Regions from separate parts of the Staphylococcus sp. NRL 16/872 genome, predicted to be linked through region 1. Evidence: riboswitches for the same ligand, from Rfam matches in the RefSeq annotation. Region 1 holds a riboswitch; each other region holds the start of a gene.
What was found. Region 1 has a riboswitch for S-adenosylmethionine ahead of metX (homoserine O-acetyltransferase MetX). Riboswitches for the same ligand answer to the same signal wherever they lie in the genome.
Positions count from the first base shown of each region.

Region 1 (2,207 bases):
ACACTCGCACCTAATTATAAAGATTACGGCTTGTGGAATCGTATAGGCCTCTCTTCTATTCTTACTGACGAAACGTTTGGTGTAGCCATCACGCCTCACTTGAAAGGGGAGACAATTAACGATCGCTGGTTACACGGTCTTAATCTTACAGCGTATATCTTCTGGGCACTTGCAAGCATGGCAGGACATATATTCGGTAAATATATTTCTAATCCAGAAATGCTGGGGTTAGACTTCGCTATCACAGCTATGTTCATCTTTCTAGCAATGGCTCAATTTGAATCTATCACACGTTCAAAACTAAAAATATATCTTGTATTAATTGCATGCGTGATCGTTATGATGCTCATCTTAAGTTGGTTCATGCCATCTTACGTCGCTATTCTTTTCGCATCAATCTTCGCAGCAACATTAGGGGTGGTGATGGACCGATGACAACATCTTGGCATATGTTAATCCTAATCGTTTTATGTGGACTCGTAACCATTATCATTCGAATCATACCATTCTTAATGATTTCAAGAATTCATCTCTCAGAAACCGTCATTAAATGGTTATCATTCATCCCAATCACATTATTCACAGCGCTTATCCTAGACGGTATCATTGTGCAAGAACAAGGCGTTCAAGGTTACACACTTAACATCCCGTACATCCTCGTAACCATCCCAACCGTTATTATCGCACTCATCACACGTAGCCTAACCGTAACTATACTCATAGGCATCGCACTTATTGCCGGTATACGTTTCTTCTTTTAAAAGGCAGCACCAAACAGCTGACCATTGAAGTTATACCGACAATCAGATAAAATAAATTCAAACGAAAGTTAACGTGTAAATAAATAAAATAACATGAAACCTTATTATGAGAAGCAGAGGGACTTGGCCCGAAGAAGCTTCAGCAACCGGCAACTTCAAGTACGGTGCTAAAACCAACGAGACACTACTCGAATGATAAGTATTAAAGCGTAATCGCTTCTTACTTCTTAAACAAAGAGTAGGAAGCGATTTTTTTATTTAAAGGAGGTAATTGCATGACAAATTATACCGTAGATACATTGAACCTAGGACCCTTTACGACAGAATCAGGAGAAACCATTGAAAATTTACAGTTACGTTATGAACATGTGGGCTATTCAGGTCAGCCTTTGGTCGTCATTTGTCATGCGCTTACAGGTAATCATTTAACTTATGGCACGGACGAACATCCTGGATGGTGGCGTGAAATTATTGATGGTGGCTACATGCCTATATATGATTACCAATTTCTTACATTTAACGTTATCGGTAGCCCATTTGGTTCAAGTTCGCCGTTAACGGATCCACATTTTCCAAAGCATTTAACCTTAAGAGATATCGTTAAAGCCATTGAAAAGGGGATACAAGCACTCGGCTTCAATAGAATTAACATCTTAATTGGAGGCAGTCTAGGTGGCATGCAAGCGATGGAATTACTTTATAACAATCAATTCCAAATAGACAAAGCGGTCATCTTAGCTGCTACAGACAAAACCTCGTCATATAGTCGTGCATTTAATGAAATCGCACGTGAAGCGATTCAATTAGGAGGTAAAGAAGGATTAAATATTGCACGTCAACTAGGTTTCCTTACTTATCGCTCTTCTAAAAGCTATGATGAACGCTTTACACCAGATGAAGTCGTCAGCTATCAACGTTATCAAGGTGATAAATTTAAAGAAACCTACGATTTGTCATGTTATTTAACCATGTTAAATGTGTTAGATAGTCACAACTTAGATCGAGGTCGTGACGATGTTGATGAAGTGTTACAGTCTTTAGATACAAAAGTATTAACAATGGGCTTTACAGATGATTTACTCTATCCCGATGATCAAGTAAGAGCAGTAGGGGAGCGCTTTAAATATCATCGCCATTTCTTTGTCCCAGATAATGTAGGGCATGATGGCTTCCTATTAAACTTTAATGACTGGGCACCCAATCTCTATCATTTCTTAAAAGTCACAAATTTTAAACGTAAATAAGAAAGCACCACTTCTAATAAGAAGAGAATACGGCTAGTTTAATCCATTTGTTTTAATACACCATAGAGGTTAAAATAGAGGTTATAGTCAAAAAAAGTATAGGAGTGGCGAATGTGTTTTCAAAAGTACATCCTAAAGCAACGATACTAGGGACATTAGCACTTGTCATTGTTGCTTTAGTAACGTATGTATTACCACCTCT
Region 1 is NZ_CP119327.1:13,133-15,339, forward strand. It holds gene MT340_RS00045 (AzlC family ABC transporter permease) at 1-435, shown strand, start outside; gene MT340_RS00050 (AzlD domain-containing protein) at 432-761, shown strand; SAM riboswitch class I at 860-963, shown strand; gene metX (homoserine O-acetyltransferase MetX) at 1,037-2,005, shown strand; gene MT340_RS00060 (YybS family protein) at 2,104-2,207, shown strand, end outside.

Region 2 (2,207 bases), 360 kb from region 1:
AATTCAACTGGCTACTGCCAAAATATTTATTGAAGACGAGGCATGTATTTTGTTTCGACTTCTTTCTAATTACTTTCGTATGGGATAACATCATCACCATATTCTTTTTTAATATAGTCTTTAATTTCTTTAGATTGCATTACTTTTAATAGTTCTTGGAACTTTTTGTCCTTTTTATGACCTTCTTGCACGGCGATGATATTGGCAAACGGTGATGATTTACCTTCTATTACAATGGCATCTTTAGAAGGTTTCAAACCATTATCTATTGCATAGTTTGAATTCATTATGACAGCTGCACCTTCCCCATTTTTATATGTTTTAGGTAAAAATTCTGCCCCTTGTTGATGATTAAATTTCAAGTTCTTTTTATTTTCAGCAATATCTTCAAATTTTGCATCTTCAATTTTGATGCCTTTTTTAAGTTTAATTAATCCTTCATCAACAAAGAAAGATAAAAATCGACCTTCTTCTGCTGGATTATTAGATACATAAATAGTAGAACCTTCTGGAATATCTTTTAAATGTTTATATTTTTTACTGTACACTCCCATTGGTGTTGTAAACACTTTGCCTAACTCTTCAATTTTATAACCATGACTTTTCTTTTCAGCTTTCAAATAAGGGACATGTTGGAAGAAGTTAGCATCTACGTCGCCTTTATCCAATAGTTTATTCGGCACTTTATAATCATTCACTTCTTTTACTTCTAAATCATAACCTTTTTTCTTTAATTGATCTTTAGCTTTTTTTAAGACGTCTCCATGTGGTGCAGGTGATGCTGCAACAGTAATTTTTTTATTATCCTCTTTATCTTTGCCACAACCTGCTAAAACTATAATTAATACTAAAATACTGATAACACTCAACCATTTTTTCAAGAATACCGACACCTCTCTTTAAGAATGCTTCAATTACGCTCCAACTCTTAAATACTTATAAGACATAAAAAAATACTTTCTATTGCCTAAGAGAAAGTACAGATACACTTTCTCTTATCTCTTAAAGTAAGTCCTACTTTATGTGAATTAGCACTATGTCATTGAATGACGTTTGCCGGGTTTCATAGGGCACATCCCTCCACCACTCTTGATAAGAGTTTTCATGTTTTATTGAATTGATATTATATTAGCACTAGACATAGATAGAAGCAATATAATTTTTAGAATATTCTAATTTCTTTAGATGTGTAGTTTCTTTCATGGAGGGAATAATATTCAAAACGAATTCGAAGGATGACTCATTATGCTACGCTACGCCTACCACTTACTTAGTGCTTTATTCATCAGTATTATTTTGCTAATGACTATGACAGTTATGGATGTCTTAGCACAATCGACTCATTTAACATTATTGCTAATTAATATTGATTTTCTTGTAGATCCTAGTAAAACACCATTAATTCTCGAATTGTTGATTCACGTATTTATTGGTTTTATCATTTATATTATTTTCTTTGCGATTTATCATATTTCTAAACCGTTTTATAAAATCAGTTACTTCTTATTGTTCATTGTTTTTGCAGCATTATATCCCCTATTAATTGTTATGGCTCAACGCTCATTTTTCCATTTTAGTTGGGGAGAATATGGTTTATGGATGATGGCGCACTTGATTTTTATAATGTTAATGGCTTTTGCAATTTCTTACTTTTCAAAAAAGAGATTTTAAAACCTAGACATGAAAATCTTAAAAAAATCTTTACTATCATTAACTTATATTTACAAACTATGCTTTCTTTAACTTAGATTAAAAATTCAATAATGTTTACTTTAAATCCCTATTCAACTGTTATTTCAGTGCTACACTAAAGTTGTAATTGATAATAAATGAAATGGGGTTTTCATTGTGAGGAAGGTCTCTCTAATTGTATCAACTGTTTTAACAAGTACAGTTTTATTAACTGTAACAAATCCATCTCATGCATCTGCTACAGAATTTGTAACGCAAGATAATGCTCAACAAGTTGCAACAATGGCGATGTCAAACAGTGGAGGCAACCCTGATTTACAAAACTTCAAAAAAGCAGTAGATAAGGGCGATTACTTTGAAATCATCAGTCAAAATAAATTAAATGCTGGGAACGGGGTTTACAAAGTCTATAAAACTGGTGAAGTAGAATATAAAAATGATAAATACAGTCAATTTAATAAACTTCAAGATGGAGAAACACATGCTGAACACGGTATAGCTAAAGCAGCTGAGAT
Region 2 is NZ_CP119327.1:373,875-376,081, reverse strand. It holds gene MT340_RS01755 (MetQ/NlpA family ABC transporter substrate-binding protein) at 66-881, opposite strand; SAM riboswitch class I at 993-1,099, opposite strand; gene MT340_RS01750 (hypothetical protein) at 1,246-1,671, shown strand; gene MT340_RS01745 (LPXTG cell wall anchor domain-containing protein) at 1,849-2,207, shown strand, end outside.
Region 2: another riboswitch for S-adenosylmethionine. It lies ahead of MT340_RS01755 (MetQ/NlpA family ABC transporter substrate-binding protein); the one in region 1 lies ahead of metX (homoserine O-acetyltransferase MetX).

Region 3 (2,207 bases), 1.1 Mb from region 1:
TAATCTTCATTATAATAGAAATGATTAATAATTTCGATATAAATCATCAAAACTTCAATAAAGGCTGCTATGCTTGTACAGCATCTTTTAGGACATTAACTTTGTCTAATTTCTCCCATGGTAATAAGACATCAGTACGTCCGAAATGACCATAAGCTGCAGTTTGTTTGTAAATAGGTTGTTTTAAATCTAACATTTTAATAATACCTGCTGGTCTTAAGTCGAAGTGCGCTCTAACTGCTTCAACTAATTGCGCTTCTGAGACTTTACCAGTGTTAAATGTATCAATAGAAATTGAAACTGGTTCAGCTACGCCAATCGCATAAGCTAATTGAACTTCACACTGATCAGCTAACTCAGCTGCAACAATATTTTTAGCTACATATCTTGCTGCATACGCTGCTGAACGGTCTACTTTAGTTGGATCTTTCCCACTGAAGCAACCCCCACCATGACGTGCATAACCACCGTAAGTATCAACAATAATTTTGCGACCTGTTAAACCAGCATCTCCTTGAGGACCACCGATTACGAAACGACCTGTAGGATTGATAAAGAATTTAGTTTCTTCGTCAATTAAACCTTCTGGTACTGTAGGATAAATAACATGTTCTTTAATATCACTTTGAATTTGTTCTAGTTCAACATTATCTGCGTGTTGAGATGACACAACGATTGTATCAATACGTTTTGGTTTATCATCTTCATCATATTCAACTGTTACTTGAACTTTGCCATCTGGACGTAAGTAGTCTAGAATGCCATCTTTACGTACATCTGATAAACGTTTAGCAAGTTGATGCGATAAGAAGATTGGTAAAGGCATATATGTTTCTGTTTCATTTGTTGCATAGCCAAACATTAGACCTTGGTCTCCAGCACCAGTTGCTTCGATTTCTTCTTCTGAAATATCTTCACGGTACTCTAATGCTTTATCTACACCTTGAGCAATATCTGGAGATTGTTCATCAATCGCAGTTAATACTGCCATTGTTTGATAATCATAACCATATTTTGCGCGTGTATAACCAATATTTTTAATCGTTTCTCGCACTACTTTAGGAATATCAACATATGTAGTAGTAGAAATTTCTCCTGCAATTAAAGCCATGCCTGTAGTAACTGCTGTTTCACAAGCAACACGTGCGTTTGGATCATCTTTTAAGATTTCGTCTAAAATGGCATCAGAAACTTGGTCAGCAATCTTATCAGGGTGTCCTTCTGTCACTGATTCTGAAGTAAATAAACGTTTATTATAAGTCATGTTTTGCTCCTTTATATATTTTATATTTACGAAAATTCTCTTTTAAATTGTGAGCTCAAAATAAAAGAGCCCTCTTCACTATATAAGATAGAGAGAAGGCTCTTAAACGTCCATTCGCTCTTATCGTTCAGACCTTATATGTCTGCAAACGGTTTGGCACCTTTCTTTTTATAAAAGAGGTTGCTGGGTTTCATTGGGTCCATGTCCCTCCACCACTCAGGATAAGAGAATCCGTTACTAACTATACTATCGAATCCCCTTAACAATGTCAATTTCGATTTTTAAAAGTTTTTGTCTTTACCAGGTGGAATAATTAAACCATTATGTTATACTAATTTAATGTAAAGGCTTACACGAAATATATTAATAATTAGATGCTGGAGGGATTGGGTATGTCAGTAGATACATACAGCGAAACACCTAAAATTAAACACTTATTAGAGAAAGAAAGTTCACTGTTCCAACTTTCTACTACACAACTTTACAATAAAATTTTAGATAACAACGAAGGTGAATTAACTGAACTAGGAGCAATCAACGCAAGTACTGGTAAATATACTGGACGTTCACCTAAAGATAAATTCATCGTAACTGAACCTTCTTATAAAGATAATATCCACTGGGGAGATATTAACCAACCTATTGATGAAGAAACTTTCTTAAATCTCTACAATAAAGTTTTAGACTATCTTGATAAAAAAGATGAACTCTACGTTTTCAACGGTTATGCTGGAAGTGACAAAGATACTCAACTTAAATTAACGGTTATCAACGAATTAGCATGGCATAACCTATTCGCACAAAACATGTTTATCAGACCTGATTCATTAGACGAAGCTAAAGATATTAAAGCTAACTTCACAATTGTTTCAGCACCTCATTTTAAAGCAGATCCAGAAGTAGATGGTACTAAATCTGAAACATTTGTCATCATTTCATTCAA
Region 3 is NZ_CP119327.1:1,088,627-1,090,833, reverse strand. It holds gene metK (methionine adenosyltransferase) at 68-1,264, opposite strand; SAM riboswitch class I at 1,382-1,492, opposite strand; gene pckA (phosphoenolpyruvate carboxykinase (ATP)) at 1,657-2,207, shown strand, end outside.
Region 3: another riboswitch for S-adenosylmethionine. It lies ahead of metK (methionine adenosyltransferase); the one in region 1 lies ahead of metX (homoserine O-acetyltransferase MetX).

Region 4 (2,207 bases), 570 kb from region 1:
ACTTGTAAATGGAATTAATAACAAGATTAAAATGATAAATGGAATTGCTCGGAATAAGTTAACAACAAATGAAACTATACTATAAAAAATTCTTGCCCCAGCAGAATGACTTCTCGCTGATAGGAAGAGTAATACACCTAAGATTAAGCCAAGAATAAAAGCGAAAATTGTCGAAACGATAGTCATGTATAACGTTTCATAAATCGCTTGCCATACATCTGGCCACTGGACATTAGGCATTGTAATCATTTCATGAAGAATATCACCATATGATTTATTCATGCTTAATCACCTCCACATTGACATGTCGCTTATGCAAATCATTTTTAAATTCTTCAAAAGCCAAATGTGAAATATGTGGAATATGGATAACTAAAAATCCAATCGAACCATCACGCGTATTTTTAATATTTGCTTCAAGAATATTTATATCAATATCCATGTTTTTAGTTATGTAAGACACGATAGGTTCAGTAGCATTGTTACCATTAAAGTTAAGTCTCACAATGTAAGCATCGGAATCTAAAGGTTCTAGATGCTTAATTGATGCTTCAAAATCATCATCCAAATCATCTTTAACGAAGCGTTTTGTCACTTCGTGTTGAGGATTTTCAAAGACTTCACTAACTCTACCTTGTTCAATGACACGGCCATTCTCCATAACAGCTACCTCATCACAAATTCGTCTGATTACTTGCATTTCATGCGTGATGATAACAATTGTAAGATTTTGTCTTTTTTTGATTTTTAATAGTAAATCTAAAATTTCGTCGGTAGTTTGTGGGTCAAGCGCGCTTGTGGCTTCATCACATAACAACACGTCTGGATCATTGGCTAAGGCACGTGCGATACCTACCCTTTGCTTTTGACCTCCTGATAATTCTGAAGGGTAAGCATTTTCTCTACCTTTTAAACCCACAAGCTCAATAAGTGCTAATGCTTTTTCTCGAGTTTTCACTTTTGAATGACCAGCAATTTCAAGTGGAAACATAATATTTTTTAAAACAGTTCGTGACCACAATAGATTAAAATGTTGGAAAACCATACTCACTTTTTGACGTTTTCTTCTTAACTCTGCTTTTGAAAGTTTGTTAATATTGTCACCATCTATAATTATGTCACCTGATGTAGGTGCTTCTAGATTATTAAACATTCTAATTAACGTACTTTTACCAGCACCAGAGAATCCGATAACTCCAAAAATTGAGCCTGATTCTATTTTTAAGTCAACGTGATCCACTGCTAGAACATCTTTATTCTTTGTGTGATAGCGTTTTACTACTTGATTTAATTCAATCACGTTAAGTGCCTCCTTAAAACTTTATGTAATTAAAAAATGCTTTCTCACTTTATAAAAGTTGAGAAAGCATTTATATATCTTTCTCTCATCTTCTAAAGTGTTAAACTTTATGTGAATTGGCACCATTTCTATTATTTAGACGGTTGCCGGGCTTCATAGGGCACATCCCTCCACCTCTCTTGATAAGAGTTTTCGCACTATTTAATTAATTTATATCCTACCATCGTACTATATATTCGTCAATAATTATTTTAACTTTTCTAACAAATTAGGAACGGATTGAAATGCATAAATTCTATCCATTTCCTTATCCTTATTCATAATCATTAACACAGGCACAGACATAATTTTATTTTCTTCGCTAAATTCTGGATGATAATTTAAATCAATTTTTTTAATTGGCAACTTTAAGATTTCGTTTGCGATGTCTAACATTCGCTCAGAAACTTTACATGTGCCACACATGGGTGTATACCCAAATATAAGATGTTTATCCTCTTTGAAGTTTTCACTAATATCTTCTACTTTTATTGTACTACTCATTCATTAATACTAACCTTTCAGTCGTTAAATTAGGTATGAGACGTTTTTCTTTTCGAACAGTAAAACCGTATCTGCTCAAAACATTAGCTAGATAGTTTTTAGGACATCGTGCGACTTCACAATATGTTTTATCAACATAGATATGTTCACTTTCGCTTAAATATCGTTTAAACCACTTTCTAATCTTCTCACCCTCGTCATCTGAATCTGCAAGTACATACACTTGCTTATCATATAATGATTCAATCATATCATCTATTTTGTCGATACTCATTGTACCATGTGTACAGATAATATTGACAGGCTCAGCGATGACTTGTTGTACTCTCTTCTTATCAGATTTACCTTCAACAATAATAACTTT
Region 4 is NZ_CP119327.1:1,985,254-1,987,460, forward strand. It holds gene MT340_RS09880 (methionine ABC transporter permease) at 1-282, opposite strand, end outside; gene MT340_RS09885 (methionine ABC transporter ATP-binding protein) at 275-1,300, opposite strand; SAM riboswitch class I at 1,383-1,489, opposite strand; gene MT340_RS09890 (thioredoxin family protein) at 1,547-1,843, opposite strand; gene MT340_RS09895 (toprim domain-containing protein) at 1,836-2,207, opposite strand, start outside.
Region 4: another riboswitch for S-adenosylmethionine. It lies ahead of MT340_RS09885 (methionine ABC transporter ATP-binding protein); the one in region 1 lies ahead of metX (homoserine O-acetyltransferase MetX).